2 regions of the Clostridium omnivorum genome follow, and region 1 is predicted to be linked to the other one. Evidence: predicted binding sites of a transcription regulator. Region 1 holds the regulator's gene; the other holds the start of a gene.
What was found. The regulator Rex, encoded in region 1, represses fermentation and respiration genes when NADH is low (regulators of the CRP and FNR family bind a similar motif). The targets are predictions, from matches to a motif close to ATTGTTAANNNNTTAACAAT.

Region 1 (16,604 bases):
TGAATAAAAATGCTGCTAAGGAAGTTCGTAGCTGCGTAGTAGTCATATTAGGAAAGGTATCCCATACCTCATCAAGAATTGTCTTTTCAGGATCCAAATTCGATTGTTCTTGATCGTAATATCCAATAAAAACATTTTTACCTAATACTTTAATACCAGAATCCTGCTGCAATTTATCCATAATAATTCTAAACAGAGTAGTCTTTCCTCTACCATTTTCTCCAATAAGAGCTGTCCTGTCACCACGTTTAATATCTGCTTCTAAATTGCTAAAAAGATGTTTTTCTCCAAAGCTTTTAGAAAGCTTTTCTATATGCAATACATCATATCCACTTTTTATTTGTGTTTCAAATTTTATCTTTGATGCTTTAGCTTCTCTATCAGGAGCATCTATTCTTTCAATTTTAGCCAGTGCTTTTTCCCTGCTCTCTGCTGCCTTTATACTTTTTTCTCTATTAAAGGAACGGTAGCGCTCGATTATTTCTTCCTGCCTTTTAATTTCTGATTGCTGCAGATTATATGCTTTTAGCTGCACTTCATAATTTTTTTTCTTTAAGTCCACAAAGGTAGTGTAATTTCCATTATAGGAATTCATATGTCCACCTATAAGTTCAAAGGTTCTATTAGTAATTGAGTCAAGAAAAAATCTATCGTGGGATATTATTACTATTGTTCCTTTATAAGCTTTAAGGTATTCTTCTAACCATTCAATGGCATCTAAATCCAAATGATTGGTAGGCTCATCAAGAAGCAGTATTTCCGGACTTGTAAGTAATAGTTTGCAAAGGGCAACTCTTGTCTTTTGGCCGCCGCTTAATATGTTTATAGGCTTTTCGTAGTCATTTTCAGTAAAGCCCAACCCCTTTAATACTCTACTAATTTCTCCCTTATAAGTATATCCTCCACGATTATTATAAAGTTCAGAAAGTGTTGTGTATTCCTTGATTATTTTATCGTGATATTCCTGATTAGCAATATCATAGGGTTCATTAAGCTTAATTTCTAATTCTTTTAACCTGGCTTCCATCTCTAAAAGTTGATTAAAAACACCTAAAACTTCATTATAAATCACATTGCTGCTCTCTAATGATAAGTGTTGAGCTAGATAACCCACTTTTTTATTCTTATCAATAAATAAATCTCCGCTATCTTGTGAAAGTTCTCCAGTTAAAATTTTAAAAAGAGTACTTTTACCAGCACCATTGGCACCTACTAGACCAACTTTGTCGCATTCATTAACATTAAAGGTTACTTTATCTAAAACTATATCTATACCATAGCTCTTATGCAAATCTTTACAACTTAAAACTATCATTCTGTTCACTCTCCCACAAAATATTTTACTATGTAATGGGTGATTTTTGTAGCAAAAATAAAAAAAATCTTTAAATTGTTTTATTATACTTTACATTTTAAGCTAAAGGAGTTAATTTAGAATATGAAATAATGGCATTTATATTATGTCAAAATATTGACAGTGAAAAAAATTTAAGTAATACTATTAAATAGAATATACTATTAGGTAGAATGTGATAATAAATCGATTAATATATGCATACAAGTTAATTTGAAAGAGGTGCGCTATGGAAGGTAAAAAGAAGAATATCTCAATGGCAGTTATTAAAAGATTACCAAAATATCAGAGGTATTTAGGAGAGCTATTAAAAAATGATGTAGATAGAATCTCATCTAAAGAATTAAGTGAAAGAATCGGTTTTACAGCTTCACAAATAAGGCAGGATTTGAACTGCTTTGGTGATTTTGGCCAACAGGGCTATGGCTACAATGTAAAAGATTTATACAATGAAATCAACGGGATTTTAGGACTTACAGGAGAATATAAAACTATAATTATAGGTGCAGGAAATATAGGGCAGGCAATTGCAAACTATACTAGATTTGAAAGATTGGGTTTTTCTCTTAATGGCATTTTTGATACAAATCCTAAGCTTGTAGGTATGAAGATTAGGGATGTAGAAATCGATGACATAGATAATTTAGGCGATTATTTAGCACATAATGAAATAGATATAGCTATAATCTGCGTACCTCGGAACAGTGCACAAAGGGTATCCAATATTTTGGTGGAAGGCGGGGTTAAAGGAATATGGAACTTTGCACCAGTAGATTTGATTGTACCTAAAGATGTAACTGTAGAAAATGTGCATTTGAGTGAAAGTCTTATGACTTTATCCTATCTTTTAAAGAATAAAGACTTAGAAGACCAAGAATAAAAATAAATAATTTAAGTTAAAGGACTAAATGTAAAATTCATGCATTTAGTCCTTTAACTTTGTTAGATTATAAACAATCCCTTGTTTTTAGTGAAAATATTAAAATTTTAAGCAAAAAAACCTTGAAAAATAGAATTATAAAAATATTATAAATAATTACTCTTTTTGTTGAATTCCTATAGTGCAAGAGCTATAATAGGATTTGAGGTATAAATTAACAACTATTTTTTTCAAGCTTGTTAATAATATAACAAACTTGGGCTGAAAAAGTGATGGGAGGATTATCATGGAAGAAAAAAACGTGGTTCTTTCGAAAGAGGGCAATATTGCTGTAATTACTATCAATAGGCCTAAGGCTCTCAATGCTCTTAATACGGAAACTCTATTGGAACTCAATAACGTAATTGAAGCAGTAGAATTAGACGATGAGGTATATGCAGTTATACTCACAGGAGCAGGTGAAAAAGCATTTGTTGCTGGAGCAGACATTTCAGAAATGAAGAATATGACTGTTGTTGAAGGAAGAAAGTTTGGTAAACTTGGAAACAAAGTATTTAGGAGAATAGAAAATTTAGAAAAGCCTGTTATAGCTGCACTTAATGGTTTTACACTAGGTGGAGGCTGTGAGCTGGCTATGTCATGTGATATTAGAATAGCATCAACAAAAGCTAAGTTTGGACAACCAGAAGCTGGACTTGGAATAACTCCAGGTTTTGGCGGCACTCAGAGAATGGCAAGACTGGTAGGAATGGGAATGGCTAAAGAATTAATATTCACTGGGAAAATGATAGATGCCAATGAAGCTTTGAGAATTGGTTTAGTTAATAGTGTTTTTGAACCAGAAAAGCTTATGGAAGAGGCAAGAGCATTGGCAAACAGCATAGCTTTGAATGCCCCAATAGCAGTAAGACTTTGTAAGAGCGCTATAAATAGAGGTATACAATGTGATATTGATACAGCTCTTATGTATGAAACTGAAGTATTTGGAGAGTGCTTTGCCACAGAAGATCAAAAGGAAGGCATGACTGCCTTTGTGGAAAGAAGAGCAAAAAACTTTAAAAACAGATAATTTTCAGTAGTGCAATAAGGGAGGAATTAGAATGAATTTTCAACTCACTAAGGAACAAGAATTTGTAAGACAGATGGTAAGAGAATTTGCTATTAATGAAGTAAAGCCAATAGCTGCAGAAATTGATGAAACTGAAAGATTTCCAATGGAAAATGTTAAGAAGATGGCAAAGCTTAATATGCTAGGAATTCCAGTTCCTGAAATCTATGGTGGTGCTGGCGGTGATAACTTATCTTACATAATAGCAGTAGAAGAGCTTTCAAAGGTATGCGGAACCACAGGAGTTATTCTTTCTGCTCATACTTCACTAGCATCAGGTCTCTTGCAGCAGTTTGGAAATCAAGCTCAAAAGGAAAAGTATTTAGTTCCATTAGCTAAAGGAGATAAAATTGGAGCTTTTGGACTTACAGAACCTAACGCTGGAACAGATGCGGCTTCACAGCAAACTACAGCTGTTTTAGATGGCGATCACTATGTTATTAATGGTTCAAAGATATTTATTACAAATGGTGGAGTTGCAGATACTTTCTTAATATTTGCAATGACAGATAAGAGCAAGGGAACTAAAGGAATATCCTGCTTTATAATTGAAAAAGGATATCCAGGCTTCTCTATAGGTAAGGTTGAGAATAAGCTTGGAATTAGGGCTTCTTCAACCACTGAGCTAATATTTGAAAATTGCATAGTACCTAAAGAGAACTTAATTGGACAAGAAGGAAAAGGTTTTGGTATAGCAATGAAGACTCTTGACGGAGGAAGAATTGGTATAGCTGCTCAAGCATTAGGCATAGCAGAAGGGGCTTTTGAAGAAGCTGTTAAGTATATGAAGGAAAGAAAACAATTTGGTAAGTCACTGAGCGCTTTCCAAGGATTACAGTGGATGATAGCAGATATGGATGTAAAAATTGAAGCTGCTAGATATTTAGTTTACAAAGCTGCCTTTAATAAAGATAATGGACTTCCATATTCTGTTGAAGCTGCAAGAGCTAAATTATATGCTGCAGAAGTAGCTATGGAAGTAACTACAAATGTAGTTCAAATATTCGGTGGATACGGTTATACCAAGGAGTATCCTGTTGAAAGAATGATGAGAGATGCTAAGATTACTGAGATATACGAAGGAACTTCTCAAGTTCAGAAGATGGTTATAGCTGGTAATGCATTAAAATAGCTCAAGTAGTTACCCAGTGTTTCGAGTGAAAGGAGAAAAAGATATGAACATTATTGTTTGCTTAAAACAAGTTCCAGATACAAATGAAGTTAGAATAGATCCAAAAACAGGAACTCTTATAAGAGAAGGAGTTCCATCAATAATAAATCCAGATGATAAAAATGCTCTTGAAGAGGCATTAAAGCTAAAAGATGAATACGGTGCTCATGTTACAGTAATAAGCATGGGACCTCCACAAGCAGAAAAAGCATTAAGAGAAGCTTTGGCTATGGGAGCTGATGAAGCTATACTTGTAACTGACAGAGCTTTTGGAGGAGCAGATACTCTAGCAACTTCAAGAGTTATAGCAGCAGCTATAGCAAAACTTCCATATGATATAGTATTTGCAGGAAGACAGGCAATAGATGGTGATACTGCACAAGTTGGACCTGAAATTGCTGAACATTTAAATCTTCCACAAGTTACATATGTAGAAGAAGTTAAGTTTGAAGGAAAAGAACTAAGAATAAGAAAAGCTTTAGAAGATGGATATGAAATAGTAAGAGTTAATACACCAGTTCTTCTTACAGCTATTAAAGAATTAAACCAGCCAAGATATATGGATGTAAAGAATATTTTCAAGGCTTTTGATGAAGAAATTAAAATTTGGACAGCAAATGATATAGATTTAGATAAATCCCTTCTTGGACTAGCAGGTTCTCCAACAAAGGTAAGAAAGTCTGCAACTAAAGAGGCTAAAGGAAAAGGAGAAATAGTAAACCTGCCAGCTAAGGAAGCAGCAGCTTATGTAGTACAAAAATTAAAGGAAAAACACTATATCTAGAGGAGGGATAGCAGATGAATATTTCTGAATATAGAGGAGTTTGGGTTTTCGCTGAACAAAGGGAAGGAATACTTCAAAAAGTTTCATTAGAACTTTTAGGAAAAGGAAGAGAAATAGCAGATAAGCTTGGAGTGGAATTGACTGCTGTACTTTTAGGAGATCAGGTTGAAAAACTATCAGATACTTTAACAGCTTTTGGGGCTGATAAGGTTCTACTTGCAAATCACGAATTATTGAAATATTATAATACTGACGGATATTCAAAGGTTATATGTGATTTAGTCAATGAGCATAAACCTGAAGTATTGCTAATTGGAGCTTCCTATATAGGAAGAGATTTAGGTCCTAGAGTAGCTGCAAAGCTAGGTACTGGACTTACTGCTGATTGTACAGGTCTAGATGTTGATGAAGAAACAAAGAATCTTTTAATGACAAGACCTGCTTTTGGTGGAAATCTAATGGCTACAATAGAATGTGCTGATCACAGACCTCAGATGGCAACTGTTAGACCAGGTGTATTTGAAAAGCTTCAAAAGGATGAAACAAAGAAGGCTGAGGTAAATAAAATAAATGCTTCTCTTGCAGAAAATGATATAAGAACTAAGCTTGAGGAAATTGTAAAACTTGCTAAAGAGGAAGAAGATATTACTGAAGCACAATTTGTAATATCTGGTGGTAGAGGTGTTGGCAGCAAGGAAAACTTTGATTTATTAAAGGAAGCTGCAGAAGTGCTAGGCGGAACAGTAGGCGGATCCCGTGCTGCTGTTGAGGCTGGCTGGATAGATAAGGCATTCCAGGTTGGTCAAACTGGTAAAACTGTTAGACCAGTAGTTTACATAGCTTGTGGTATTTCTGGAGCTATACAGCATTTAGCTGGTATGCAGGATAGTGACTATATTATAGCTATTAATAAGGATTCAGATGCAGCAATTATGAAAATAGCAGACTTAGCTATAGTAGGGGATTATAGACAAGTATTGCCTGAATTAGCTGCTAAAATCAAAGAAGCTAAAAATAACTAAGAACTAAGAAGTAAGAAGTAAAAAGTAATACTTCTTAACTATTACTTATTATTTATAAATGGAGGTTTTATCATGGAAAAGATTTTTGTTCTTGGAGCAGGTACGATGGGAGCTGGTATTGCTCAAGCATTTGCTGCTAAGGGATATGAAGTTATAATCAGAGATATAAAGGATGAATTTGTTGATAGAGGTCTTGCTGGTATACAAAAGGGCTTATCAAAGCTTGTTGCTAAAGGCAAGATCACTAATGAGGCTATGGAAGAGCTTCTATCAAGAATATCAGGGACTACTGATATGAATTTAGCTGATGACTGTGATTTAGTAGTTGAAGCAGCTATAGAAAACATGGAAATAAAGAAGCAGATATTTGCTGAACTTGATAGAATATGTAAGCCAGAAACTATATTAGCATCTAACACTTCTTCTCTTTCTATAACTGAGGTAGCAGCTGCTACAAATAGACCAGACAGAGTTATAGGAATGCACTTTTTCAATCCAGCTCCAGTAATGAAGCTTGTTGAAATAATAAAGGGTATGGCAACTTCACAGGATACCTTCGACAAAGTTAAAGAGGTTTCTTTAGCTATAGGAAAGGAACCAGTTGAAGTAGCAGAAGCTCCTGGTTTTGTAGTAAATAGAATATTGATTCCTATGATTAATGAAGCTTGTGGAATTCTAGCTGAAGGAATTGCCTGCGCAGAAGATATAGATAAAGCTATGATGCTTGGTGCAAATCATCCAATGGGACCTCTAGCTTTAGGTGACCTTATTGGACTAGATGTATGCCTTGCAATAATGGATGTTCTTTATAAAGAAACAGGGGATTCAAAATATAGAGCTCACTCTCTACTTAGAAAATATGTAAGAGCCGGCTGGCTTGGAAGAAAGTCAGGAAGAGGATTCCACAACTACGCTAAATAGTTTTTAACTGTTAAGTAAAACTTTCCAAGAAAATATTTTAAAAAGCCATTGAGAATATCAATGGCTTTTGTTATGCTCTTATTGTGAAGAAAATAACGAATATAATCTATATATAAATATCCTACTATGGGAGTTGAAAATATGTACACTAGAGAAAAAAGAGAAGAGATTATTCAAAAGTCACATAAGAGATCTGCTGAATATGGTATAGAAAAAGAAAGAGTTGTTTCGAAAAAAATCCTTAAAGCAGATGAAGTTTCTAAGAATATTGAAAAGAATAAGGCCCTTATAAGGGTTGCAGAACCTTTTATGAAAGTTCTTTATGATTTTTTAATGGGATCAGGCTTTTTTATTATACTTACTGATAAAGAAGGGTGTATTCTAAATGTAGTTGGAGATAGAGAAGTGGTTAAAGCAGCGGCAGAAATGAATATGGTAGTTGGGGCCTACATGGATGAAAAAAGTATAGGAACTAATGCTATGGGAACTGCTATAAGCGAAAATGCACCTATTCAGATTTCTGCTACAGAGCATTTTATCACTGCTTACCATAAATGGACATGCTCTGCAGCGCCAATACACAGCGAGGATAGAGAAATTATTGGTACGCTAAATCTAACAGGAAGCAGCGATCTGGTTCACCCTCATACCCTTGGTTTGATTGTGGCTGCGGTAGAATCTATAGAAAATCAGATGAAGAGTGAGGCTGCTCATAATAAGTTGTTAGAGACAAATGGATATATGAGCACAATAATACAATCCATATCTACCGGGCTTTTAACTATAGACAACAGCGGAAAAATTATTATGACCAATAAAAATGCTTGCTCCATACTAGGACTAGACGAAGAGTATATTGTAGGCAGAATGCTGGTAGAACTTATCCCTAATTGTAGAGACATAAATAAGGTATTAGAGACAGGAAAGAGCTGTCTTGACGAAGAAATTACAATATATAGAGGTGGAATAAGGGAAAGATATAATTTGAATGCATATCCTATAGCGATTGAAAGCGAAAAAACAATTGGCTGTGTGGTTATGCTTAAAGAAATACAAAGGGTAATAAATTTAGTTAATAAATATACAGGAATGAGAGCTAGATATTCCTTTGAAAATATAATTGGGAAAAGTAGAGAGATTAACAACATTATTAATTATGCAAAGAGTATAGCGGACAGTCCTTCAACTGTACTTATTCAGGGAGAAAGCGGTACAGGAAAGGAAGTATTAGCTCAAGCAATTCATAACTATAGCAGCAGGAGAGACAATGGCTTTGTAGCCATAAACTGTGGAGCTATTGCTAAAAACCTAATTGAAAGTGAGCTCTTTGGGTATGATGATGGAGCCTTTACAGGAGCTAAAAAAGGTGGACATCCAGGAAAATTTGAACTTGCAAATGGTGGCACGCTTTTTTTAGATGAAATAGGAGAAATGCCGCTGGATATGCAGGTGAATCTTTTAAGAGTTCTTCAAGAAGGAACTATAACTAGAGTTGGTGGCACGAGAGAAATTCCTGTAAATGTTAGGATAATAGCGGCTACAAATAAAAATTTGAAAAAAGAGGTTGCCAGTGGTAACTTTCGTGAAGATTTATACTATAGGTTAAGTGTAATACCAATATCACTGCCAGCTTTAAGGGATAGGCAGGAGGATATTCCTCTTTTAGTTGACTATTTCTTAAGAATTAAATCTGAAAAATTATCAAAGAATATACCTAAGATAGATCATGAAGTATATAAGAACATTTTTCAGTATAGCTGGCCGGGAAATATCAGAGAATTAGAGAACTATATTGAGAATATAGTAAATTTAAATGGAAACAGCAGCTATTCTCTAATCTCTGAATATAATGGCGACGCTAAAAATGAATTTGACCATGAGAATGATAAAGTTAAAATTGGTAATAGGCAAGAAAAGGCTTACGAGGAACAGTTTATTTGCTCTTTTGAAGAATTGGAGAAAAAGGCAATAATAGCTAGCTTAAATAAATTTAGAGGAAATGTTTCACAGGCGGCTAAGGTTTTAGGAGTAAGTAGGAATACACTTTATACAAAAATGAAAAAATATGAAATAGAAGATTGTTAAAAATTATTACAAGTGTACTAAAATTGAGCATTATATTTTAATTGATTGCTCAATTTTAGTACACTTTATTTTTTTTTACTTTTTATAAATGTTGAAAAATGCTGATAATACATTGTTGTTAAAAACATATCAAAGTTGGCACGGTAGTTGCTATATATAATAATATGAAAAAAATAAGAGAAAATAAAAGTATGATAGATTATTTGGGAGGAATTTTTAAATGAACAGATTTACACTACCAAGAGACATTTATTTTGGAAAAGATTCATTAGAAACTCTAAAGACTTTAAAAGGAAAAAAGGCTATAGTAGTTACAGGCGGAAGTTCCATGAGAAAGTTTGGATTTCTTGATAAGGTTATAGCTTATCTTGAAGAAGCTGGAATGGAAGTTAAAACTCTAGAAGGAGTAGAACCAGATCCATCAGTTGAAACAGTAATGAATGGTGCTAAAGTTATGAGAGAATTTGGACCAGATTGGATAGTATCCATAGGTGGAGGTTCACCAATTGATGCTGCTAAAGCAATGTGGATATTCTATGAGTACCCAGAATTTACATTTGAAAAAGCAGTAGTTCCATTTGGATTACCAGAATTAAGACAAAAGGCTAAATTCGTAGCTATTCCATCCACAAGTGGTACTGCTACAGAAGTTACTGCCTTTTCAGTAATAACTGATTACAAGAATCAAATAAAATATCCTTTAGCTGACTTTAATTTGACTCCAGACATAGCTATAGTTGATCCAGAAATAGCTGAAACAATGCCAGCAACACTTACAGCACATACTGGAATGGATGCATTAACACATGCTATAGAAGCATATGTAGCTTCAAATAGATCTGTATTCTCAGATCCTCTTGCTATGCAAGCAATAGTTATGATAAAAGAAAACTTATTAAAGTCTTTTAGTGGAGATAAAGCAGCTAGAGAAGAAATGCACAATGCACAATGTCTTGCAGGTATGGCTTTCTCAAATGCACTACTTGGAATTACTCATAGTATGGCTCACAAGACTGGTGCTGTATTCCATATTCCACATGGCTGTGCAAATGCAATATATCTTCCATATGTTATAGACTTCAATAAAAAAGCTTGTGGAGAAAGATATGCTGCAATAGCTAAAAACTTAGGTCTTGCAGGAAATAGCCAAGATGAATTAATAGATTCCTTAACTGATATGGTAAAACAATTAAATAAGGCTATGAATATACCACAAGATTTAAAAGAATATGGAATAACAGAAGAAGACTTCAATGCAAATGTAGATAGAATTTCTGCAAATGCAATAGAAGATGCTTGTACTGGTTCAAACCCAAGAGCTATATCTGTAGAAGAAATGAAAAAATTATTTACATGCATATTTACAGGTGAAAAAGTAAACTTCTAATTAGGAGAATAGCTCAATTAATCTGACATGGTAACTTATATCTCCATGTATAAGTTGTTTTAATATATTTTAGCGCGACTCTCTTGATGATATTCATTGAGAGAGTTTTTCCTTGAATATATAATATTAGTTATGTGATATAATATTAATGAAAAGCTTCAATGTGAGAATTATATAATAATATATGTACACAATTGTCATATTTAAAAGGATACAGTATATACAATATAATATAAATGTTACTTAAATTGTAAAAGCGTGGAATAGATTATTTATAATGAAATTTGCGCAGTTTTATGAATACAGCTTGTAAAAGTATTAATAGACAATTGTGTACTCTTAAGAATAAAGGAGGCAAAAGTCCTAAATGGACTTTTACGGGCAAGTTACCGATGGGAATGGCACGGTTAAGTTGCCCCGTGTTCCAAGTTATAAGGAGGATGACTATGTATAAAATAGTAGGAAAGAGATTATTAGCACCACAGATTTACTTAATGGATGTAGAAGCGCCAAGAGTAGCAAAGTCAGCAAATCCAGGGCAGTTCTTAATAGTTAAGATGGATGAAAAAGGTGAAAGAATTCCACTAACTATTTGTGATTATGATGAAGAAAAAGGTACAGTAACAATTGTTTTTCAAACTCTAGGAACATCAACTAAGCAAATGGCAAACTACGAAGTAGGGGATTATTTTGCTGATTTTGTTGGACCACTAGGACAGCCATCAGAAATGGTACACGAGAATTTAGAAGATTTAAAGAATAAGAATGTGATATTCATAGCAGGAGGGGTAGGTACTGCTCCAGTATATCCTCAGGTTAAATGGCTTCACCAAAGAGGAATTAATGCAGATGTTATTATAGGAGCTAAATCAAAGGAATACGTTATTCTAGAAGAAGAAATGAAAGCAGCTGCAGGCAATTTATATGTAGCTACTGATGATGGTTCCTATGGCTTTAAAGGCATGGTAACTAATCTTTTAGAAAAACTAGTTAAAGAAGAAGGAAAGAAGTATGATTTAGTAGTAGCTATAGGGCCTATGATAATGATGAAATTTGTAGCGAAGCTTACTAAAGAATTAGGAATTCATACTATAGTAAGCATGAATCCAATAATGGTAGATGGAACAGGAATGTGCGGAGCATGCAGAGTAACTGTTGGAGGCGAAACTAAATTTGCCTGTGTAGATGGTCCTGAATTTGACGGACACCTTATAGATTTTGACGAAGCTATGAGAAGACAAGCAATGTATAAAACTGAAGAAGCAAAGAAGCAGTACAGAGAACAGGAAAAGCATGAAGGACATGAAGGTGGCTGTGGTTGCTGCGGCAAATAGTTATAACTATATAAATATTTATATATAAAAATATAAACATGTAAATATTCTAATGCTAAGTATTTGGTAGTAGTTACATGTTATTCCAAATAGCGTAAAAGTAATTTAAGGAGGCAATTATGGATAGAATGAAAAGAACCCCTATAGCAGAGCAAGAACCTAAAGTAAGAGCAGCAAACTTTAAAGAAGTTTGTTTAGGATATACAGAAGAAGAAGCAAAGCAGGAAGCAGCTAGATGCTTAAATTGTAAAAAACCATTGTGTGTTACTGAGTGTCCTGTAACTATATCAATACCTAAGTTTATTGAGCAGGTTAAGGAAGGCAATTTTGAAGAGGCAGCAAAAATTATATCAAAATCTAGTGCACTGCCAGCAGTATGTGGAAGGGTATGTCCACAAGAAGTTCAATGTGAAGGAAAGTGTATACTAGGCATAAAAGGAGAACCTATAGCTATAGGAAAGCTTGAAAGATTTGTTGCTGACTGGTCAAGAGAGCACAATGTTGATTTGTCAGAAGCTGCAGAAAAGAAGGGCAAAAAGGTAGCCGTTATAGGCAGTGGTCCTGCAGGACTTACCTGTGCAGGAGATTTAGCTAGAATGGGCTATGATGTAACTATATTTGAAGCTCTTCATGAACCAGGCGGAGTATTAGTATATGGAATTCCAGAGTTTAGACTTCCAAAGGATTCAGTAGTAAAGCATGAAATAGAAAATGTTAAAAAGCTGGGCGTAAAAATAGAAACTAACGTAATCATAGGAAGAACTATAACTATAGATCAGCTTTTAGAAGAAGAGGGCTTTGATGCAATATTTATAGGTTCAGGAGCAGGACTTCCTAAGTTCATGGGAATACCAGGAGAGAACTCAAATGGAGTATTTTCAGCTAATGAATTCCTAACAAGAAATAACTTGATGAAAGCCTTCAAGGAAGAATATGCAACACCAATAAGAGTAGGTGAAAAGGTAGCTGTAGTTGGTGGAGGAAATGTAGCAATGGATGCTGCAAGAACAGCGTTAAGACTTGGAGCAGAAGTGCATGTAGTTTATAGACGTTCAGAAGAAGAGCTTCCAGCAAGAGTAGAAGAAGTACACCATGCAAAGGAAGAAGGAGTAATCTTCGATATGCTTACAAACCCAACAGAGATACTAGCAGATGAAAAGGGCTGGGTAAAGGGCATGAAGTGTGTAAAAATGGAGCTTGGCGAGCCAGATGCTTCAGGAAGAAGAAGACCAGTAGAGGTTAAGGATTCTGAGTTTGTAATGGAGCTAGATACAGTAATAATGTCACTTGGAACTTCACCAAACCCATTAATATCAACAACTACAAAGGGTTTAAGTGTAGATAAGAGAAAATGTATAATAGCACAGGAAGAAACAGGAGAAACCACAAAAGAAAAAGTATATGCTGGAGGGGATGCTGTAACAGGCGCAGCTACAGTTATACTTGCCATGGGAGCTGGGAAAAAGGCTGCCAAGGGCATTGATGAATTCTTGAGTAAGTAAGAGGTAAGAAGTAAGAGATAAAAAATAAAATATATAAAGGCAGCTTTTTTACGAGCTGCCTTTAGCACTTTTTGTTGCACCTTAGAATATTATGGTATATATTTTAGATAGTGAAACAAAATAGATTATGATTATAGAGAGGTAATTTATTATGTTATTAGAAAAAGTAAGAAGATATCGTTCTGATAAATATGATTTAAACTGTGCAGAAACTATAATTTATGCTGCTAATGAAGAATATAATTTAAATTTGTCTAGGGAAACACTTAAAACTATGGCGGCTTTTGGCGGCGGTATGGGTATTGAAAGTGTTTGCGGAGCAGCAACGGGAGCGCTAGCAGTGCTTGGAATAATGTTCACACAGCAAAGAGCACACGAGAGTGCTAGAGTGAAAGAACTAGCAAAAGAATTCATGGAAAGCTTTGAAGAACAGCTTGGAACAAACAATTGCAAGGAGCTAAAGAGTAAATATAGAAATGATGAGATTGGCTGCAGCAAGATGATTGAGCTGGCTGCGGTAATATTAGATGATATAGTACTAAGAGAAATGAAAATGTAAGCTAGAAAATAATTAGACTGGGAGAGGAAACAGATGGATTATAAAAGTGTAGAGCAAATAGATGAAGGGGTTCTAGTTAAGGATGTAAAGAACTTTGAATTAGCTCATATTTTTGATTGTGGACAATGCTTTAGATGGAATAGGCAAGAAAGTGGTAATTATATAGGTGTAGCTTTTGGAAAAGTAATTGAAATAGAAAAAAGGCAAAATGATGTGATCATATATAATACTACTATTGATGAATTCAAGGAAGTATGGGTTGATTATTTTGATTTGAACAGAGATTATAGTGCAATAAAGGATAAACTAAGTAAAGACGAACTTTTGAAAAAATCTGTAGAATTTGGTCATGGGATAAGGCTTTTACAACAGGATCCATTTGAAATTACAATATCTTTTATAATTTCTGCAAATAATAGGATTCCTATGATAAAAAGGGCTATTGAGAACATTAGTAAAGCTTTTGGAAAACCACTAGAATACAAAGGGAAAACCTACTATGCCTTTCCGAGCTTAGAAGCATTAAAAAATGCTGAGATTTCAGAAATGGAGGCTTGTGGAACCGGCTTTAGAGCAAAATATATAATAGACACAATAGCTAAGATTAATGAAAATGCCAGTCCTGAAGGTGTTTGCTACAATAATGAATTTGATTTAAACTGGATAAAAGCTCAGAGTGATGATGTTTGTCATGAACAGCTGCAAAACTATAATGGCATTGGACCTAAAGTGGCAGACTGCATAATGCTGTTTTCTATGGGCAAATATTCGGCTTTTCCAGTAGATGTGTGGGTAAAAAGAGCTATGCAGCATTTTTATTTAGCTCCAGATGTGTCACTTAAAAAAATCAGAGACTTTGGAAGAAATAAGTTTGGAGAGCTTTCTGGCTTTGCGCAGCAGTACTTGTTTTATTATGCCAGAGAAAATAATATAAGTGTCTAATTTCCTTCAAAAGGTTAGAAGGGGGAATTTATGTTAAACAAAGCAGTTCAGCTGATGAAAAGGTTGCTGAGAAAATTGTATGATAATAGAGCATATTTAGTGTTAATACTTGTGCTATTAATATTTGTGTTAGTTGGATATGAGTACTTCGAAAAATATGCTAGCTTTTTCAAAGATCCTCATAAAATAAAAAAATGGGTATTATCCTATGGCAAATACAGTTTTGGAGCCTTTATACTGCTTCAGATAATACAAGTTGTAATTTTTTTTATTCCAGGGGAGATAGTACAGATAGCTGGAGGGTTTATCTATGATACCTTCTTAGGCTCAATTGTTTCGCTTATAGGAATAACTTTGGGAAGTTTAATAGCTTATGCAATAGCAAGTTACTTTGGAAGAAAATTTATAAGAAAAATTGTTTCGGAAAAGCATTTAAAATTTTTTGGCAAGATATTAAAACTAGGAAGTGTAAATTACGTAGTATTTCTTGTATACTTGATTCCTGGAATACCTAAAGATGTGGTTGCGTATATCTGCGGAATATCTGATATTAGCCTAAGCAATTTTCTCATATTTTCAACCTTAGGCAGGATACCAGGAATTTTCGTTTCAGCTTATTTTGGAGCCAATATTCATACGGGAAATAAGCTAAGCCTAATTATTATTTCAGTAGTTATGATATCACTGTCAGCCATTGGAGTTTTTAAAGGTGAAAAGATAATTAAAAAGCTTGTAAAAAAGCAGCCTTCACAATAAGTTAAGCCTTATTGTGAGTGCTGCCTTTTTTTATAGATAATCTATAAAGTAAAAATAGGATTATGCAGGATACAACTATAAATCCTAATATAAGAAGTGCACAGTGGAAGAAAAAGTCCTCTGGCAGTACATTTATTATTGGATCTTTTACAGGGTCAAACTCCCAATAGTCGTTACTAAAAAATAACTTGTGAAATACAGTAAAGCTTTTATTAAAGTTTATGGCAAAAGGAATAATCAAAAGTATTGGCATTACTATAAGGTTTGTAGCACTCCTTTTTAAAAAGACAAAATTCTTGCTTTTAAAGCCTATAAACACAGCAATGGCAGAAATAACTGTACTTATGTAGAAAAGATAATCGATATTTGTAAAAAGCTTTTTAACTTCGACAAAATGTATTTCGCCTTCCTTTGACATAGTAAAGTCTGGCATACTGAGTTTTTTTATAGAAGGTTTTTGTGTATAGTCTATAAGAATATTATAGTTTTTAATTATGGTATTCTTATCAATTCCAGAGCTTTCTGCTATATTTAAGTGGTTAACGTCATAGTAGTACAGAGGTCTAAAGCCTAAAGTGAATTTTACAGCTAAAGTAACAATAAATATACTCACTGCAATTGAAAATATAGGTGCTAATAGCGTGGAAGTAGTTTTATTCATAGTAATCCTCCTTTTAGTAGGACAATTTGCATCTTATTAGTGCCATTAAAACGGCAAGGTTCTTCCTTTTAATAAGCTATGATAACATTTTATATAATGTAAATTCTATAGTCAATAAAATTAGGATTAAAAACCTTA
Region 2 (16,604 bases), 2.4 Mb from region 1:
ATATAACTAAAGTATTTGTTATATTATCTAATGCAGTAAAACCTATTACCATGGCATCTATACTTACAGAAACCCCAAGTACAATATACATCTTTGGCCTGATTAGAGGGCATTCTCCCTTATTTTCAAAGCCTTCCTTTATCATCATAACACCTACTATAGCAATTACTATTCCTCCTAGTATTTCAGGAACTGCAGCAATATAGGTATTAAATAAAAGCCCCGCATATGCACCTATTAGTGCAAAGAAAAACTGAAAAAATCCAAAAGAAAATGAAAATCCTATTTTATTTTTTCTTTTTACAGCCCCATTAAGACCTATGCAAATAGCTACTCCAAAAGCGTCTAACGATAGAGCTAAGGAAATTAAGAATAACGAATATAAAGATAAATCCATTTTGCTCCCCCTTTTTTTAGCACATTTAGTTTAAAATTAAATACCTATCATCTTTATATTATATATACTTTTTTATTGTTTTTATTCTATTTTTAATTAAGTTTGTCCCCATATAATTAGCTTAAAATAAAAAGTTCACTTAGCAGTGAACTTTTTTCACATAAATAACAGAATAACTTTTAATTTGAGTAATAAAAAAAGAGTAGTTTGCAAACTACCCTTTAATCTTAAAATGCATGAATTAAAAATGTTACTATTCCTCCAATAAGCGCTGTTACTGGAATTGTAAATACCCATGCCCATACTATATTCTTAGCAACTATCCATCTTACGGATGAAAGTCTTTTAGATGCTCCAACTCCCATGATGGAAGTAGAAATTATATGTGTAGTACTTACTGGAGCATGCATCATGGATGCAGTAAATATTACAGCTGCTGCACCTGTCTCAGCTGCAAAACCATTAACCGGTGCAAGTCTTGCCATGTTCATACCCATAGTCTTTATAATCTTCCAACCACCTATTGATGTACCTAAAGCCATTGCTAGTGCACAGGAGAATTTAACCCAGGTAGGTATATAAAAGGATTGAATAAGTCCCCCTGTTGTAAGTGCCATTGCAATTATACCCATAGATTTTTGAGCATCATTCATACCATGGTTTAATGCCATAGCAGCTGCAGAAGCAATCTGAGCCTTTGAAAAAACCTTTGTAACAGTTTTTGGTCTTACACTTCTTAATAGCCACTGAAGAGCTACCATAACTAAAAATCCTACTATAAAGCCTATTACTGGTGAAAGGAAAAGCCATAGTACTACTTTATCCCAAAAGTTATGCCAATTTACTATTGAAAATGCTTTCATAATGGAAATTCCGCCTGCTTGCTTAGCAGTCATTGTCACCTCATAAACCATAGCTGAACCTATAAGGCCGCCTATAAGAGCATGTGATGAGCTACTAGGAATACCAAAGTACCACGTAATAAGATTCCAAATGATTGCTCCAATAAGTGCTGAAATTACAACTTCTTGAGTAACAGATTGTGGAGCCACAATTCCGCTACCTATTGTTTTAGCAACTTCTGTACTTAAAAATGCACCTACAAAGTTTAACACAGCAGACATAAGTATAGCAGCTTGTGGTGTTAGAACTCTTGTAGAAACTGATGTAGCTATAGCATTAGCAGTATCATGGAAACCATTAATAAAATCGAATACTAATGCCAATATAACAACAACTATTGTTATAATTACTGCATAACTAAGCATGTTTCATTACAACTCCTTCAACTGTATTGGCAACTTCCTCACAAGCATCTAGCGTTTGTTCTATAAAATCATAGATTTCATGCCACTTAAATACGTCAAGAGCTGGAGTTTCTCCATTGAATAAAGTTGTTACTGCTCTTCTGAAGATTTGGTCTCCATCATCTTCTAACCTATTTATTTCAATTATTTTTTCTGATAACTTAGTGCTCTTTCTAGCATTCTTTAATTCTTCCATAAGGCTTATTAATTCTTTGCAGGAACTAACAATTAATTTTCCAAGTATTAATGAATCCTTTGTAGCAGTAGATACATTAAACATTACAAATCTATGTGCAGTTGCTTCGATATTGTCAATAATATCATCCATTTGTTTTGCAATTAAGTAAATATCTTCTCTATCTAGGGGTGTTATAAAACTTCTATTAAGCTGTTCTAGTATATCATGAGCTTGTTTGTCCCCTTTATGTTCAATTTCTTCGATTTGTCTAACCTTATTTTGTACATCATCCAGATTATTTAAAAGGTCGTCTAATCTCTCTGCAGCCTCATATATTAGGTGAGCTGTGTCAATAAACATATCGTAAAACTTATCTTCCTTTGGACTAATTCTAGCCATTTTAAAATCCTCCTCTTAATAAAAGACTTTATTTTGTAAAATTTTTGTCATATTACGCACCATTTTTGATTATAACACATTCTTAAAAAAAGTTAAACAGCTTGTAATATACTTAACATAGACTTAACATAGAACGTTTTCAATGTAAAATGCACTACTTTTATTTTAACAAAAATGCACTTAAATTAAACGTCGTTTTTTGTCAAAATAAAAACAATTTTATCTGTAAAGCATCTTATTGCTTAGTTGATTAATCAATATATTTGTTAATATTTTTACTTAATCCATTATACATATTTAACAAAATATACTAAAATATAATTACAATTAATATATATTATGGTAATATATAAATTGTAACAATAATTACTTAAGGAGGGCTAACTTTGAAAAAATCTAATCTCTTTTGGGGTTTACTATTAATTGCTATCGGTATTTTCACACTAATAGACAAAATTTTTAACATACATTGGTTTACTATGAATAACCTATGGCCGCTTTTCATTCTAATTCCTGGATTGATTTTTGAATTCAGTTTCTTTGTTACTAAAAGAGATCCAGGTGTCCTTGTACCAGGAGGTATTTTAACTACAATAGGCTTGCTATTTTTATTTGAAACTTTCACTGATTGGGGTTTTGCAGCATATACTTGGCCTATTTATCCTCTAGCTGTTGCAATAGGTTTATTTCAACTGTACCTTTTTGGAAGAAGACAATCTGGCTTACTAATACCTGTTTTCATATTAGGTGGAGTATCAATTATAGCTTTCTTATCTATGTTTTTAGGCAACATGTTCTATTGGTTAAATTACGGGCTATTATTACCTATAGCTTTAATAATTGTTGGTATACTACTTTTATTTAGAACCTTTTCCTAAGTAACTTAAAGCCAGCAGTAATTTTTACTGCTGGCTTTTTATTTACTAAAGCTACTTCTATTTATAATCAATTAAGGCATAACTACTTTTATACCCTTAGGTATTATTTCAAATTCCACTTCCCTAACTCTTAGAATTTCACCATCTATATTAAGCGATACTTCTTCATCACAGCTAATTTTCACCTTTCTGCCTCTATAAAAAGACACCTCCTTAATTGAGGCATGCTGCCCTTTTATGGCTTTCGGGAATAGTCTTAATATCTTTAATTTATTTACCTCTTCTATTATGCATACATCAAATACTCCATCATCCAATATAGCATCTGGTGTCATTAAAATACCACCACCATAACACTTTCCATTTGCTATTGCAGCCAAAAGAGATTTAATATTTAGCTTTTTTTCATCAATGGTAATATTTAAATGTACAGATTTATATTTAAATACAGTTTCTATTATTCCAAAAATATAAGCTAAACTTCCTCCAACAAAGGGAAGCTTCTTAAAATTAGCAGTATTATATGCTACTTCCGCATCAAAGCCTACAGACGCAATATTAATAAAATATCTATCATTTACTCTTGCTAAATCTAAAAAAACATCCTTTCCATTTATAGCTTGTTCAAGACTTGTAAGTACATCGCTGTACTCATATATATTCCTTGAAAAATCATTTCCTGTTCCACTTGGGATTACGGCAAGAGTGCTATTGCTCCCCACTATTCCGTTTAAAACTTCATTAAGAGTTCCATCTCCACCTACAGAATATACTCTATAATCATCGTTCTTAACATAATTTTTAACTATTTCAGTAGCATGTCCAACTCCTTTTGTTACTTCTACAAAATATTCTTCTTTTTTAACTTCAAGTATTTTTTCTATTTCAGGAATCAAGCTTAAATTCTTCCCTTTTCCAGCAGTAGGATTTATTATAAAAAGATGTTTCATACCTGCACCTCATTTATCTAAAGTTGTACTACATAAATACTGCGACTAATTATATTTTATTATAATTACTATATTTAGTACAGAACAAATGCAGAAATAAAAGAGCTTTGGATTATAATCCAAAGCTAAAAACCATATTTATTATTTAAAAAACTGTGAGCAATCTATCTTTGCTCTTTGATAAGACCTTTTCTATAAGCAGCTAGTAATGCTTCTAAATCCTTTATTTGACTCTTAAGCTCTTCTCCTATATCAGTATCTCCTACTCTTTTTCTTTCAACCACCTGTTCTAAAACCACTGTAGTAGATAGTATATCTGTTTCCTCTTCAATAGCCTTCTGAGTTGACTCAAATGGTTCATGAGAAACTAATAATAATCCATAGGAGTTATATATTAAAGTATATCCAGCTATACCAGTTTGACCTTGATAAGCCCTTGAAAAACCTCCATCTATAACTAGCAGCTTTCCATTAGCCTTAATAGGGCTTTCACCCTTCTTACTTTTAACTGGTACGTGTCCGTTTACTATATGTGAAATATCAGAGCTTAATCCAAACTCTTCTAGTATCTTATTACAGGTTTTTTCATCATCTCTAAATTTGTAATAAGGATTTTTCGTCTCGTTATGACTTTCAACATCATTTATAAAGTATCTTTCAAAGGTGGTCATTCTATTTTTACCAAACAGTGGTGAATTTGGCCCTGTCCATAAGTACCACATTATATCCATACCATAAAGTTTTGCTTTTGGATCTTCCTTGTAAAAGTACCCTTCTCTTGCTAACATCTCCATTCTATCTAAGAAGGTCTTTCCACTGTACTCTTTACCATTACAATTAATCCTGCTAAAACCGCCATCATCATCTAGAGGAATGCAGCCGTGATAAAGCAAATTAGAATTATATCTTAAATATATACTGCCCTTTGCAAATAAAAACCTAACATGTTTTTGCAGCTTATCGCTATTTAAGAAGGAAGACTTTAATTTATCAACAAGGTCTCTTTCTTCTTTCGTAAGCTTATATGGGTCTTTGGGATCTATAGTTGGAAAATTAGTATCATTTAAAGCATAAGTCTTTCCATATATATCTATAGTTCCATCTTTATAATTTATTTTTTCTAATAACAGTCTATCATTCATATTAAACTGAGGTCTTCTTTTAATTATTTCCCCTTCAAGCTTAAATTGTATTATAGCTATTGCCTTATGCATTTGCGCAATAAGCATGTTTTCCTTATCAGTTAATTCAATATTGTCTGGCTTTGGTTTAAAGCTTTCACAAGGGTCATTCTTATAAAACTCAATTGCAAAGGTAGCTAACGGTAGCATATTAATACCATACCCATCTTCTATGGTATCTAAGTTAGCGTATCTAGCAGAAATACGAAGTACTGTTGCCATACATACTTCTGACCCAGCAGCAGCTCCCATCCATAAAATATCATGATTTCCCCATTGTATGTCTACAGAATGATAATTCATAAGTGTATCGAGCACAATATTTGCTCCAGGACCTCTGTCAAATATATCTCCAATTATATGCAGTCTGTCAACAACAAGTCTCTGTATAAGCTTTGACAGTGCAATTATAAATTCATTTGCCCTATCAATTTTAATAATTGTTTTTATTATCTCTCTATAATATTCCTCTTTATCTCTCCTATTTGGATACTCATGGAGCAGCTCTTCAATGATATATGCAAAATCTGGAGGAAGTGCCTTTCTAACCTTAGATCTAGTATATTTAGCTGAAACATGTCTGCATATTTCAATTAATCTATATAGTGTAATCCTATACCAATCCTCTAAGTTAGTCTCATCTTTTAATATTAGGTCTAATTTTTGTTCAGGGTAATATATCAAAGTAGCAAGACTCTTAATTTCCTTTTGACTTAAAGTGGTTCCAAAAATATCTCCTATCTTACGTTTAATAACCCCGGAAGCATTCTTTAATACATGGTTAAATGGTTCATATTCTCCATGTATATCTGTTAAAAAATGTTCTGTTCCTTTAGGTAAATTCATTATAGCTTGTAAATTAATGATTTCAGTACAAGCTGAATGTATAGTTGGGTATTGATTTGATAGTAGTCTCAAATAACGTAAATCCTTTTCTAGATTTTTTTTAAGTCCATTATCTAAAATGTTCATTGTTATCCTCCATATCCCGAAATAGATTACATTATTTATTTCTACATTTATAACAAAAATCCTTCCTATTCTTTATATATACTATACAAATTATATTTTAAACATCAAATGTAATATACTATATATTATCTTCTTACTACGGCATGGCGGATAAAATTTTTTATTTTAACTTCTCTGGGTATTAAATCTACACACTTGCTATAGTTTTTTAGGTATACATTACTTATATTTTGCCCAAAGTTTTCTGCAGAATATTCTTCTGCCATTTTTATAGCTCCGCTGCTAAGTCTTTTTCTTAATTCATTATCATAAAAAATTCTTGTCATATAGGAGGTAAATTCTTGTTCATTTGTATAAGTAAATCCTGTTTCATTGTTTACAATCAATCCATCTACACAGCTATCATACCTGCAAACTACTGGCAATGAACTGGCTAGTGCTTCGATATAAGTCAGTCCCTGAGTTTCACTAGTAGAAGCTGTAGCAAACACTTGCCCAAGCTGATAGTATTTATATGTTTCTTCAGGAGACACCATACCAACAAAACGTATATCTGGCTGTAAATTTAATTTACTTGCTTTTTCTCTAAGTATTTCTAAATATGGACCTCCCCCAACAATTACAAGTTTAAGTTTTTCTATTTTATCTCTTGCTGCCGCAAAATACTCCATTACTTCCTCAATATTTTTCTCTTCTGCTATCCTACCTATATAAACAATAATATTGTCCTCTTCAGTGAGATTCAGTTCTTGAAGCATGGATCTTTTTTCTTCCATTGATACTTTTTTCTTAAATCTACTTATATCTATTCCTGTAGGAACTATAAACATATTAGTTTTGACACCATAGCCTTTAATTACCTTATCAACCTTTTTAGTGGGGACAACAACACCATCCATACTATTAAGCATATATCTAGTAATTGCTGCATTAGTTCTCTTATTTATAAGTTTTCCGTTCATTATATAAGTAAGATAATCCTCATATAGTGTATGATACGTATGAATTTGAGGTATATTTAATTTTTTAGCTATATACTTTGCTGCAAATAGTGTTGAAAATTCAGTCTGAGAATGTATTATATCCGGCTTCCATTCTAATAACTGCTTTATTAAATTTCCTGTAAATGGTATTCTAAATCTTGCATCAGGGTATATTCCTGTTTTTAAAGACTTTAAATAATATACATCTCCATTAATACATTCCTCACCGGTGCTTGATAAAGCCATTATTCTAACATCGTGCCCTTGTCTTTTTAATTCTTTATATAAATTATTTATAGATATTACTACACCATTTATCATTGGATAATATGTATCTGTAGTTATCAACACCTTCATATAAATCTTCCCCCATTCTAATAATGTTCTCAGCCTTTATTTACCATACACTAATATTACTATTGATATCTTAAAATAAATATATATATTTGTTTAAGATTTCCTTAATATTTTTTTATTCCTTATTATTTTAATTATGCAAAAAATCTTCGTGATTTAAACCACGAAGATTAAAAAAATTAGCATTTATTGCTCTTTATTTATTATTATTTGACATTAGCTTGGTTTTATTTGTACAACTTTGCATAGCAGATATTACAGTACCTCTAAAATTATTTTTCTCTAAGGTGTATACAGCCTCTATTGTTGTTCCACCTGGAGAACATACACTATCTTTTAAAGCCCCAGGATGTATTCCTGTTTCCAGCACCATCTTTGCGGCTCCCAATACTGCTTGTGCAGCAAGTTTATAAGCCTTTTCTCTTGGTATTCCATCTAATACTGCCCCATCGGCTAGAGCTTCTATAAACATATAAACATAAGCAGGTGATGAACCACTTACTGCTGGTATAGCATCCATAAGCTTCTCATCTATTAACTCCACCTTGCCAAAGCTCTCAAAAATCGCCAATACTTCTTCAAGATCCCCAGATTTTACATTACTATTGTGACAAATTGCACTCATACCTTCTCCTACTAAGGCTGGGGTATTAGGCATAGTTCTAACTACCTTAATATTCTTTTCAAATGCTTCTTCAATAAATTCTATAGTTATTCCTGCAGCAATAGTTACTATAGTAGCTTCGGGCTTTATTTGATCCTTTATTTGGTTAATTACTGCTGCATACATATTTGGCTTAACAGCAAGTATTATTATATCTGCGTTTTCTGCTACCTCTATGTTATTCTCAGCCGCTTTTATTCCATACCTTTCTGCTATTTCAACTAATTTATTCGAATGAAGATTACTTGCTATAACTTGTTCAGCTTTTACGAGACCTGAGTCTACGATTCCACCGATCATTGCTTGAGCCATATTTCCACAGCCTATAAATCCTATAATTTTATTCATATGAAATTTACCTCCTTTTAAATATGACACTTATTACTTTGCTTTTTTATCCTCTGTAAGACCATTATTAAAATCACAGTAAGGTGCTAATGGACATTCATCGCACTTAGGCTTTCTTGAATTGCATATTTTTCTTCCATGCCAAATTATATAATGATGTGCATCGCTCCACAGCTTTTTAGGAATATTCTTCATAAGCTGCTCTTCAACTTCCTCTGGAGTATTTCCCTTTGCAAGTCCCAATCTATTAGAAACTCTAAACACATGAGTATCCACAGCAATAGCTGGTACCCCATAAGCATTTGAAAGAACTACATTTGCTGTCTTCCTCCCTACTCCCGGAAGTTCAATAAGCTGCTCCATAGTTCTTGGAACTTCTCCATTATACTTTAGTAGCAGCTCTCTAGACGTAGCTAGTATATTTTTGCTTTTATTTTTGTAAAAACCACAACTTTTAATTATTTCTCCCAATTCTTCTTCAGTCAATGCCACCATTTTTTCTGCTGTATTATAATCCTTAAAAAGCACTGAAGTAACTATATTAACTCTTTCATCTGTACATTGGGCACTTAACATTGTAGCAATCAGAAGCTCATAGGGTGAATTAAAATTTAATGCACATTTAGCTCCGCTGTAATTTTGCTGTAAAATTTCCACTGCTTTTTTCATAGTAGCTTTATTCATTTTCTCACCTGCTTACAACTGTTATTATCAATATACTAAAAAAGTATATTTTAATAATATGTTATCATTAATAATCCTAAAATCAATACTCTAGGTTTATCCTACACTAAATAATTATTATTTATTCAATATAGGTTCTTTGTTTCAATATAAATAAAAGGCCTTTGGCAAAACATCATTTTGTCAAAGGCCTTTAAAATATTTATATTATTTTATGTTTAACTTACCACTTAATTTATTTAACATATCAGTAGTCATAGAAGCTAAATCGTATTTTGAACTAAAGCCCCATTCTTGTCTAGCTGCAGTGCAATCTATTGAATCTGGCCATGAATCAGCTATTGCTTGTCTAACTGGGTCTACATTGTAGGAAATTTCGAAGTCTTTTATGTGTTTCTTAATTTCAGCTGCAATTTGTGAAGGCTCAAAGCTCATAGCAGTAATATTAAATGCATTTCTATGCACTAGTTTTGAAGGATCTGCTTCCATTAAAGTAACTATTGCATTAAGAGCATCTGGCATATACATCATATCCATATAAGTTCCTTGTTTAATGAAACTTGAATATTTATGATTCTTTAATGCTTCATAGTATATGTCTACTGCATAGTCAGTAGTTCCTCCTCCAGGAAGAGTTTCATAGGAAATAAGTCCTGGGAAACGAACTCCTCTTGTGTCAACTCCAAACTTTTTGAAGTAATAATCACATAGTAATTCTCCAGAAACCTTTGTAACTCCATACATAGTTTGTGGACGTTGAATAGTATCTTGTGGAGTATTTACGCTTGGAGTAGATGGACCAAATGCACCTATTGAACTAGGTGTAAAGAATGCACAATTAAGTTCTCTAGCAACTTCTAGCGCATTAAATAGTCCTCCCATGTTTATATCCCATGCAAGTACTGGTTTAGCCTCTGCAACAGCAGATAATAGTGCTGCTAAGTGAATTATAGTATCTGCATTATATTGTTTTGCAATTTCAGCCATTCTTTTTGCATCTTTTACATCTAATATTTCAAATGGACCTGACTCAACTGCTACATTTCCATCAATTCTTCTTATATCAGTAGCTATTACATTATCGTTTCCATATATACTTCTCATGTGCATAACAAGTTCAGAACCAATTTGTCCTAATGCACCAGTTACTAGTATTTTTTTCATCGTTAGACCCTCCACACAATTAGTTTAATTTTATTTTTTATTATTTTATTATACCTAATCTTCTTCCTACTGTTGCATATGCTGCTAATGCTTGATCAAGCATTTCCTTTGTATGAGCTGCAGTAGGCATATTTCTAACTCTTGCAGTTCCTAGTGGTACTGTTGGGAACACTATTGATTTTGCATAAACTCCTTCTTTACGAAGCTCTCTACTAAATTCTTGAGCCTTATCAGCATCACCAATTATACATGGAGTAATTGGAGTTTCGCTATGTCCTATATCAAATCCTAAATCTTTAAGGCCTTTCTTTAAGTAGTTTCCATTTTCCCAAACCTTTTTAACAAGCTCATCACTTTCAGTTAAAATGTTAATTGCTTCTATGCAAGCTGCAGCAGCTGCTGGAGTAATTGAAGTTGAGAATAGGAATGGTCTTGCTCTAACTTTTAACCAATCTATTAAATCTTTTGATCCGGCTACATATCCACCCACAACTCCTATAGCTTTAGAAAGTGTTCCTATTTGGAAGTCTATCTTTCCTATTAAGTTATGATGAGTTGCAGATCCACTTCCATCTCCGCCTAATACTCCTGATGCATGTGCATCATCCACGTATGTAATTAGGTCAAATTCTTCTGCTATCTTTACTATTTCTGGCATTAGAGCTATATCTCCGTCCATAGAGAAAACTCCATCAGTTATAACCATTATTTTTTCATACAGACCTGATTCTTTAGCTTCTTTAGCCTTAGCTCTTAAATCTTCCATGTCTGAATGTTCAAATCTTATAATCTTAGCTCCAGAAAGTCTGCAGCCATCAATTATGGAGGCATGATTTAAAGCATCTGATAGTATTGCATCCTTCTTAGTCATAACTGCTGAAATTGCACCCATATTGCAATTAAAACCAGATTGGAATACTATTACTGCTTCTGAATGTTTAAATTTTGCAAGTTTTGCTTCTAATTCATCATGTATATCTAAAGTTCCGTTGATTGTTCTAACTGCTCCAGCTCCAACTCCATACTTCTCAGTTGCCTTAATTCCAGCTTCAATTAGTCTTGGATTTGTAGCAAGTCCTAAATAATTGTTTGAAGAAAGATTTATAAGTCTCTTTCCATTGATCTCAATAACAGGACCATTTGAGCCCTTAATAGTATCAATTTCATTGTATAATCCCTTGCTTCTTAAGTCCTCAAGGTTCTCAGTTAAATATTTTTGTAATGCTTTACTTCCCATGGTATATACCTCCTATATCCATTTAAATAAACAGTACCATAATATTTGGTGCTGATTCTAGACACTTTACTTTGCTAATGAATTATTGTTTACACCTATAGTATATAAAACTGAAGCAAATTTTGCAATAGAAAAAATTAGATGATGGTTATACTTCATTTATTCTTCTATTATCGTTTTCATTTACTAATATTCTATATAAAATAAATTTGCCCTTTTATCTATCTTGCTAATATTTTAAGTTATTTTCTTTAATAGATTAGCACAAAGCACCTATTTTTACTTTACATAATCGGTCATACTATTTGGCAATTTGGTCAACTGATTTTATCATCAACTTTAAGTTATTATTAAATAAGTTATCGCTTCATAGAAGTATTATATCTACACAATAGGTCTTATTATTATCTATAAAACTTTTATCATATATAAAAAACAGCCAAATTAGCTGTTTTCATAATCAATCCTTATATTCACCTTTATATTCCTCAGGAATTAACTTAGCTATTTCCTTCATCATTGTGTTTAAAGCTCTAGTTTCATATTGAACTTTGTCCTCTCCCTGAAGCCTTTTTGGAATTTCCATAGCATCTCCAATAGATACTCCTATTTTAGAATAACTAAACTTTTCCGAAGCCATATCTCCATCCTTTGCAATAGGCAGCAGTTTTTCAGTTCCCCAAATGCCTATTGGTACTATGGGCACCTTCGTAACCTTTGCTATAAGCAAAATTCCTTTCTTTGCTTGTATCATACTACCTGTCCTACTTCTAGTTCCTTCTGGAAATAATAAAATATTACCTCCACCCTTTACTATTTTAATTATTTTTTCAATACCTTCCTTATCGGCGGTATTTGGCCTTACTGGGGTTGTTTTAATTATATTAATACCAAGATTGGTTGTAGCATTCTCGCTTAATTTCACTCCAGCCACAAAAGTGACGTCTTGTGCTTCAAGTACCTTATTTAAAATAAGCGCATCAGAATTACTTAAATGATTGCATATAAAAATAACTGGGCCCTTAATACTTTTTAAATTTTCTCCACCATAAATATTAATATCTGCATATTTTTTTATTATATGATTTAGAACTGCTTTTGACATATACTTCACAAAACTATCAGGCATATAACTGATGAGCTTTGCCATTTTAGGAGATATCACTTATAACTCCACCTTTCTAATGGATTAGCTATGCTTATATTATAGTTTGAAATAATTTAAAAGTCTATTATAATAATCCATTACGTATGGTGAATTTATCTTTCTAAAATCTATATTTTCAACTTTCTTTGACATAAGGTAAATCAAAGCATTCCTCTGCAATATTGCTTTACCTCTCCATCCACAGGAAGTAAGCTTATACTTAGCATTAAAATTTTTATTATCTATATAAACTAATTCTAATAAATTAGGATTTATCATATAGTCATTTGGCTTGAAGAGATTAATATTGGATTTTATTACGCTTTCATTATATGGGCATAACCTTTGACAGCTATCACACCCAAAAAGCCTTCCATTAAGTTTTGAAAACCAAAAATCCTCAATATGCTTTTTTTGGGTTATATAAGATAAACAAATATTAGAATGGCTACTACTTACAGCCTTTGTAGGGCATTGCTTAGCGCAAATGTTACAGTCTCCGCATCCATTTTCTAATGCCTTATCTTCTTCAAAATATAAATCAGTTATAATTTCTCCTAGAAACACGTAAGAACCATACTTTTGGGTTATTAACATATTATTCTTTCCTATGAAGCCAATACCAGAAAGCTTAGCGATATATCTCTCAGGCAATGCATTATTATCCACAAAATAAATTGCCCTTCCTCCTATGCTGTTTATAAAATTACATATTTGTTCAAGATACTTACTTACTACTTTGTGATAATCAGATCCCCAGGTATATTTAGAAAATCCTTCTTCAGAACTTATAATATCATCATAAGAATAAGGAAAAGCAATAGATATTATAGTTTTTCCTTCCTTCATATATAAGAAAGGGTTAACTCTTTTCTCCACATCCTTTTCCTCAAATTCATTTTCCAATTTGTCCAGTTTTCTTTCTAATAAATAAGGCCTAAGTTCTTCAAAAACTCTGCACCTTATAAACCCTAAAGTATCTATTCCAATACTATTACAAAAATCAATAATTGTGTTTTTGCAATCCATATTAAAAATTCCTCTTTCTCAATGAATTATAAAATTTATATAAAATCTTAAAAATTACTATTTTTATCTATTGTACACCTGTTTTTTATCCTTTGTAAAAGAAAATATCGCTATAAGCTATATAACCATATCATTATAAATATGCTTTTGTCTACCTTGATAATCTTTTATTTCAATAATTGTGCGAGCTCTTCTTCCTATAATCTTTGCTGGTATCCCCACTGCTGTAGCCCTAGAAGGCACATTTTCCAATACAACTGCATTAGCTCCAATTTTAGCATCATCCCCTATTGTTATCGGTCCTAATATTTTTGCTCCACTCCCTATTACCACATTATTCCCAACTGTAGGATGCCTTTTTCCCTTTTCCTTTCCAGTTCCACCAAGAGTGACACCATGATATATAGTTACATTATCTCCTATTTCTGCAGTTTCACCAATTACTACTCCCATACCATGATCAATAAATAGTCCCTTTCCTATTTTTGCACCTGGGTGTATCTCAATTCCAGTGAAAAATCTTGCTATTTGGGATATGGCTCTTGCTATAATAAACCATTTGTGCCTATAAAGCACATTTGCAATTCTATGATAAATTATAGCATGTATAGAAGGATATAATAACAATACCTCTACTCTACTCTTTGCAGCAGGATCATTTTTTAAAATGTTATCTATATCGTATTTTAATTTGGCAAACAATTTTATCACCACCCTTTTAAAAATAAATGCACAAGAACAAAATAAATGCCTTTAAGTTATATAGTCAAAGCCTCATTAGTCCTTGTGCTTAGATTAGTTACTCATAAAGTCCCATTGACAAATACTTTTCTCCTCCATCACAAGCAATTGTGACTACTTTAGAACCTTTTCCAAGTTTTTTAGCCATTTTTAAAGCTATAGCTACATTTGCTCCAGAAGATATCCCTATAAGCACGCCTTCTTTGCTAGCAACCAATCTTGCAGTTTCAAATGCCTCTTCTTCTGTAACTGTTACTATGTCATCTATTACATCCTTATTAAAGTTATCAGGCACAAAGCCAGCCCCTATACCTTGTATTTTATGTGGTCCTGGCTCTCCTCCAGATAAAACTGGAGACTTAGCTGGTTCAACTGCGACAACTTTAATTAATTTATTTATTTCCTTAAGTCTCTTTCCAACTCCACTTACAGTTCCACCTGTACCAACTGCTGATACGAATACATCTATATCCTTTAAATCTTCAACTATTTCTTCAGCTGTTGTTTCATAGTGCTTGTTAGGATTTGCGCTATTTATAAACTGCTGTGGAATATATATTCCTTTTCCTTCTTCAGAAATCTCTTGAGCCTTTGCTATTGCTCCTTTCATGCCTTTAGCACCTTCAGTTAAAACAAGCTCAGCTCCGTAAGCCTTAATCATACTTCTTCTTTCTAAACTCATTGTTTCAGGCATTACAATAATTACCTTATAACCCTTTAGTCTTCCTATCATAGATAGAGCAATACCTGTATTCCCGCTAGTAGGCTCTACGATTGTATCTCCAGCCTTTATTATTCCATCCTTTTCAGCCCTCTCAATCATACCAAGAGCAGCTCTATCCTTAACACTTCCTGCTGGATTTTTATTTTCAAGCTTTAAATATACTTCTCCCATATTTTCATCTATTAAGTTGTTAAGTTTAAGAATTGGTGTCTTACCAATCATTTCTAAAGCACTGTTATATATCATTTTCTTTTCTCCTCTCATTTTTTGCTTATATATAAAGTTGATCACTCTTTATATATTTAACATTCATCTAAATTCCATTTTCATTTCTAATTTTTGATAGTATACTATATAACCTGTAAAAAATTAAGCAAATTTTAATATGCCAAGGCAAATAAAAAAACTCCATCTCTTATATATATAAAGAGACGAAGTTGTTACTCCGCGGTTCCACTCTAATTGGACATAAGTCCCACCTTGTTCAAGCACCTGTATGCTCTATCTCTATAACGGGAGAATCCGATGTAACCTACTAGACAAAGGTCTTTCGGTACACTACTCCGAAGGGCACTTCATATAAGCTTCATATAGAAATCCTCTCAGCTGTGGATTTCCTCTCTGGATAATTCCCTTATATTACTTTCCTTCTTCACTGTATTTCCGACTGTTTTACTATGGATTATATATTTATTATATTACATTAATTATTTTTGTCAACTATGTTTCAAATAATTTATCAATTTAATTTAGTAAAATAGGAGCACACAATTGCGTTCCTTAAAATACTATTTACAAAATCTATGATTACCAATAACCTTTATTAAAGGTCGAGACCAAATCCATTGGTTAGTAATCTTTGCTGGATTATAATAGAATACAGCCCCACCGGGTTTTAAACATATGTACTTCCCTAATATGTAGTTTCTATTCGTCATACCAGAGTTTTGCCGCTGACTTCCTTCAGATTCCACTTCACGGTGGACACCCTTGTCTTAAGCTAACGGTTGGCACTATCAACCCCAGTATCGGACTTTCACCGACAAGATTACGCTCATGCCGGGCGCACATGATAATAGCGGTTTCAACACGAAACCGCTATTTAAATCAAAATGTCAGGTGCCAGCCAAGTGACATTTTCCTTACCTAATTAATATAAATTCTGTATCTGTAAGTTTTGCAAACATGGCAATGTCTTCACTTGTAAGGGCAGTAGAGACCACTGTATGATGTCCACCGCCAGCTTCCAGCCATGCTTTTACAC

Region 2: a site for Rex is predicted at 2,480-2,499, ahead of bsdE14_RS03180 (DUF47 domain-containing protein). Genes of this name have one in related genera too.

What each region holds. Positions count from the first base shown of each region.
Region 1 covers NZ_BRXR01000001.1:3,067,367-3,083,970, forward strand. Annotated here, with positions in the region: gene abc-f (ribosomal protection-like ABC-F family protein) at 1-1,315, opposite strand, end outside; gene bsdE14_RS14400 (redox-sensing transcriptional repressor Rex) at 1,584-2,234, shown strand; gene bsdE14_RS14405 (short-chain-enoyl-CoA hydratase) at 2,521-3,303, shown strand; gene bsdE14_RS14410 (acyl-CoA dehydrogenase) at 3,335-4,474, shown strand; gene bsdE14_RS14415 (electron transfer flavoprotein subunit beta/FixA family protein) at 4,518-5,297, shown strand; gene bsdE14_RS14420 (electron transfer flavoprotein subunit alpha/FixB family protein) at 5,312-6,319, shown strand; gene bsdE14_RS14425 (3-hydroxybutyryl-CoA dehydrogenase) at 6,392-7,240, shown strand; gene bsdE14_RS14430 (sigma-54-dependent Fis family transcriptional regulator) at 7,382-9,325, shown strand; gene bsdE14_RS14435 (iron-containing alcohol dehydrogenase) at 9,546-10,712, shown strand; gene bsdE14_RS14440 (sulfide/dihydroorotate dehydrogenase-like FAD/NAD-binding protein) at 11,159-12,046, shown strand; gene gltA (NADPH-dependent glutamate synthase) at 12,166-13,548, shown strand; gene bsdE14_RS14450 (C-GCAxxG-C-C family (seleno)protein) at 13,700-14,107, shown strand; gene bsdE14_RS14455 (DNA-3-methyladenine glycosylase family protein) at 14,141-15,049, shown strand; gene bsdE14_RS14460 (TVP38/TMEM64 family protein) at 15,080-15,805, shown strand; gene bsdE14_RS14465 (TIGR01906 family membrane protein) at 15,807-16,466, opposite strand.
Region 2 covers NZ_BRXR01000001.1:691,639-708,242, forward strand. Annotated here, with positions in the region: gene bsdE14_RS03170 (manganese efflux pump MntP) at 1-397, opposite strand, end outside; gene bsdE14_RS03175 (inorganic phosphate transporter) at 625-1,665, opposite strand; gene bsdE14_RS03180 (DUF47 domain-containing protein) at 1,658-2,281, opposite strand; gene bsdE14_RS03185 (LiaI-LiaF-like domain-containing protein) at 2,668-3,159, shown strand; gene bsdE14_RS03190 (diacylglycerol/lipid kinase family protein) at 3,231-4,109, opposite strand; gene bsdE14_RS03195 (fructose-1,6-bisphosphatase) at 4,274-6,262, opposite strand; gene bsdE14_RS03200 (glycosyltransferase family 4 protein) at 6,388-7,602, opposite strand; gene proC (pyrroline-5-carboxylate reductase) at 7,799-8,614, opposite strand; gene nth (endonuclease III) at 8,648-9,298, opposite strand; gene bsdE14_RS03215 (L-threonine 3-dehydrogenase) at 9,506-10,462, opposite strand; gene bsdE14_RS03220 (glycine C-acetyltransferase) at 10,503-11,699, opposite strand; gene bsdE14_RS03225 (lysophospholipid acyltransferase family protein) at 12,160-12,864, opposite strand; gene queG (tRNA epoxyqueuosine(34) reductase QueG) at 12,904-13,875, opposite strand; gene epsC (serine O-acetyltransferase EpsC) at 13,993-14,577, opposite strand; gene cysK (cysteine synthase A) at 14,675-15,586, opposite strand; T-box leader at 15,765-16,005, opposite strand; partial or broken gene bsdE14_RS03245 (cell wall hydrolase) at 16,129-16,230, opposite strand; gene araA (L-arabinose isomerase) at 16,483-16,604, opposite strand, start outside.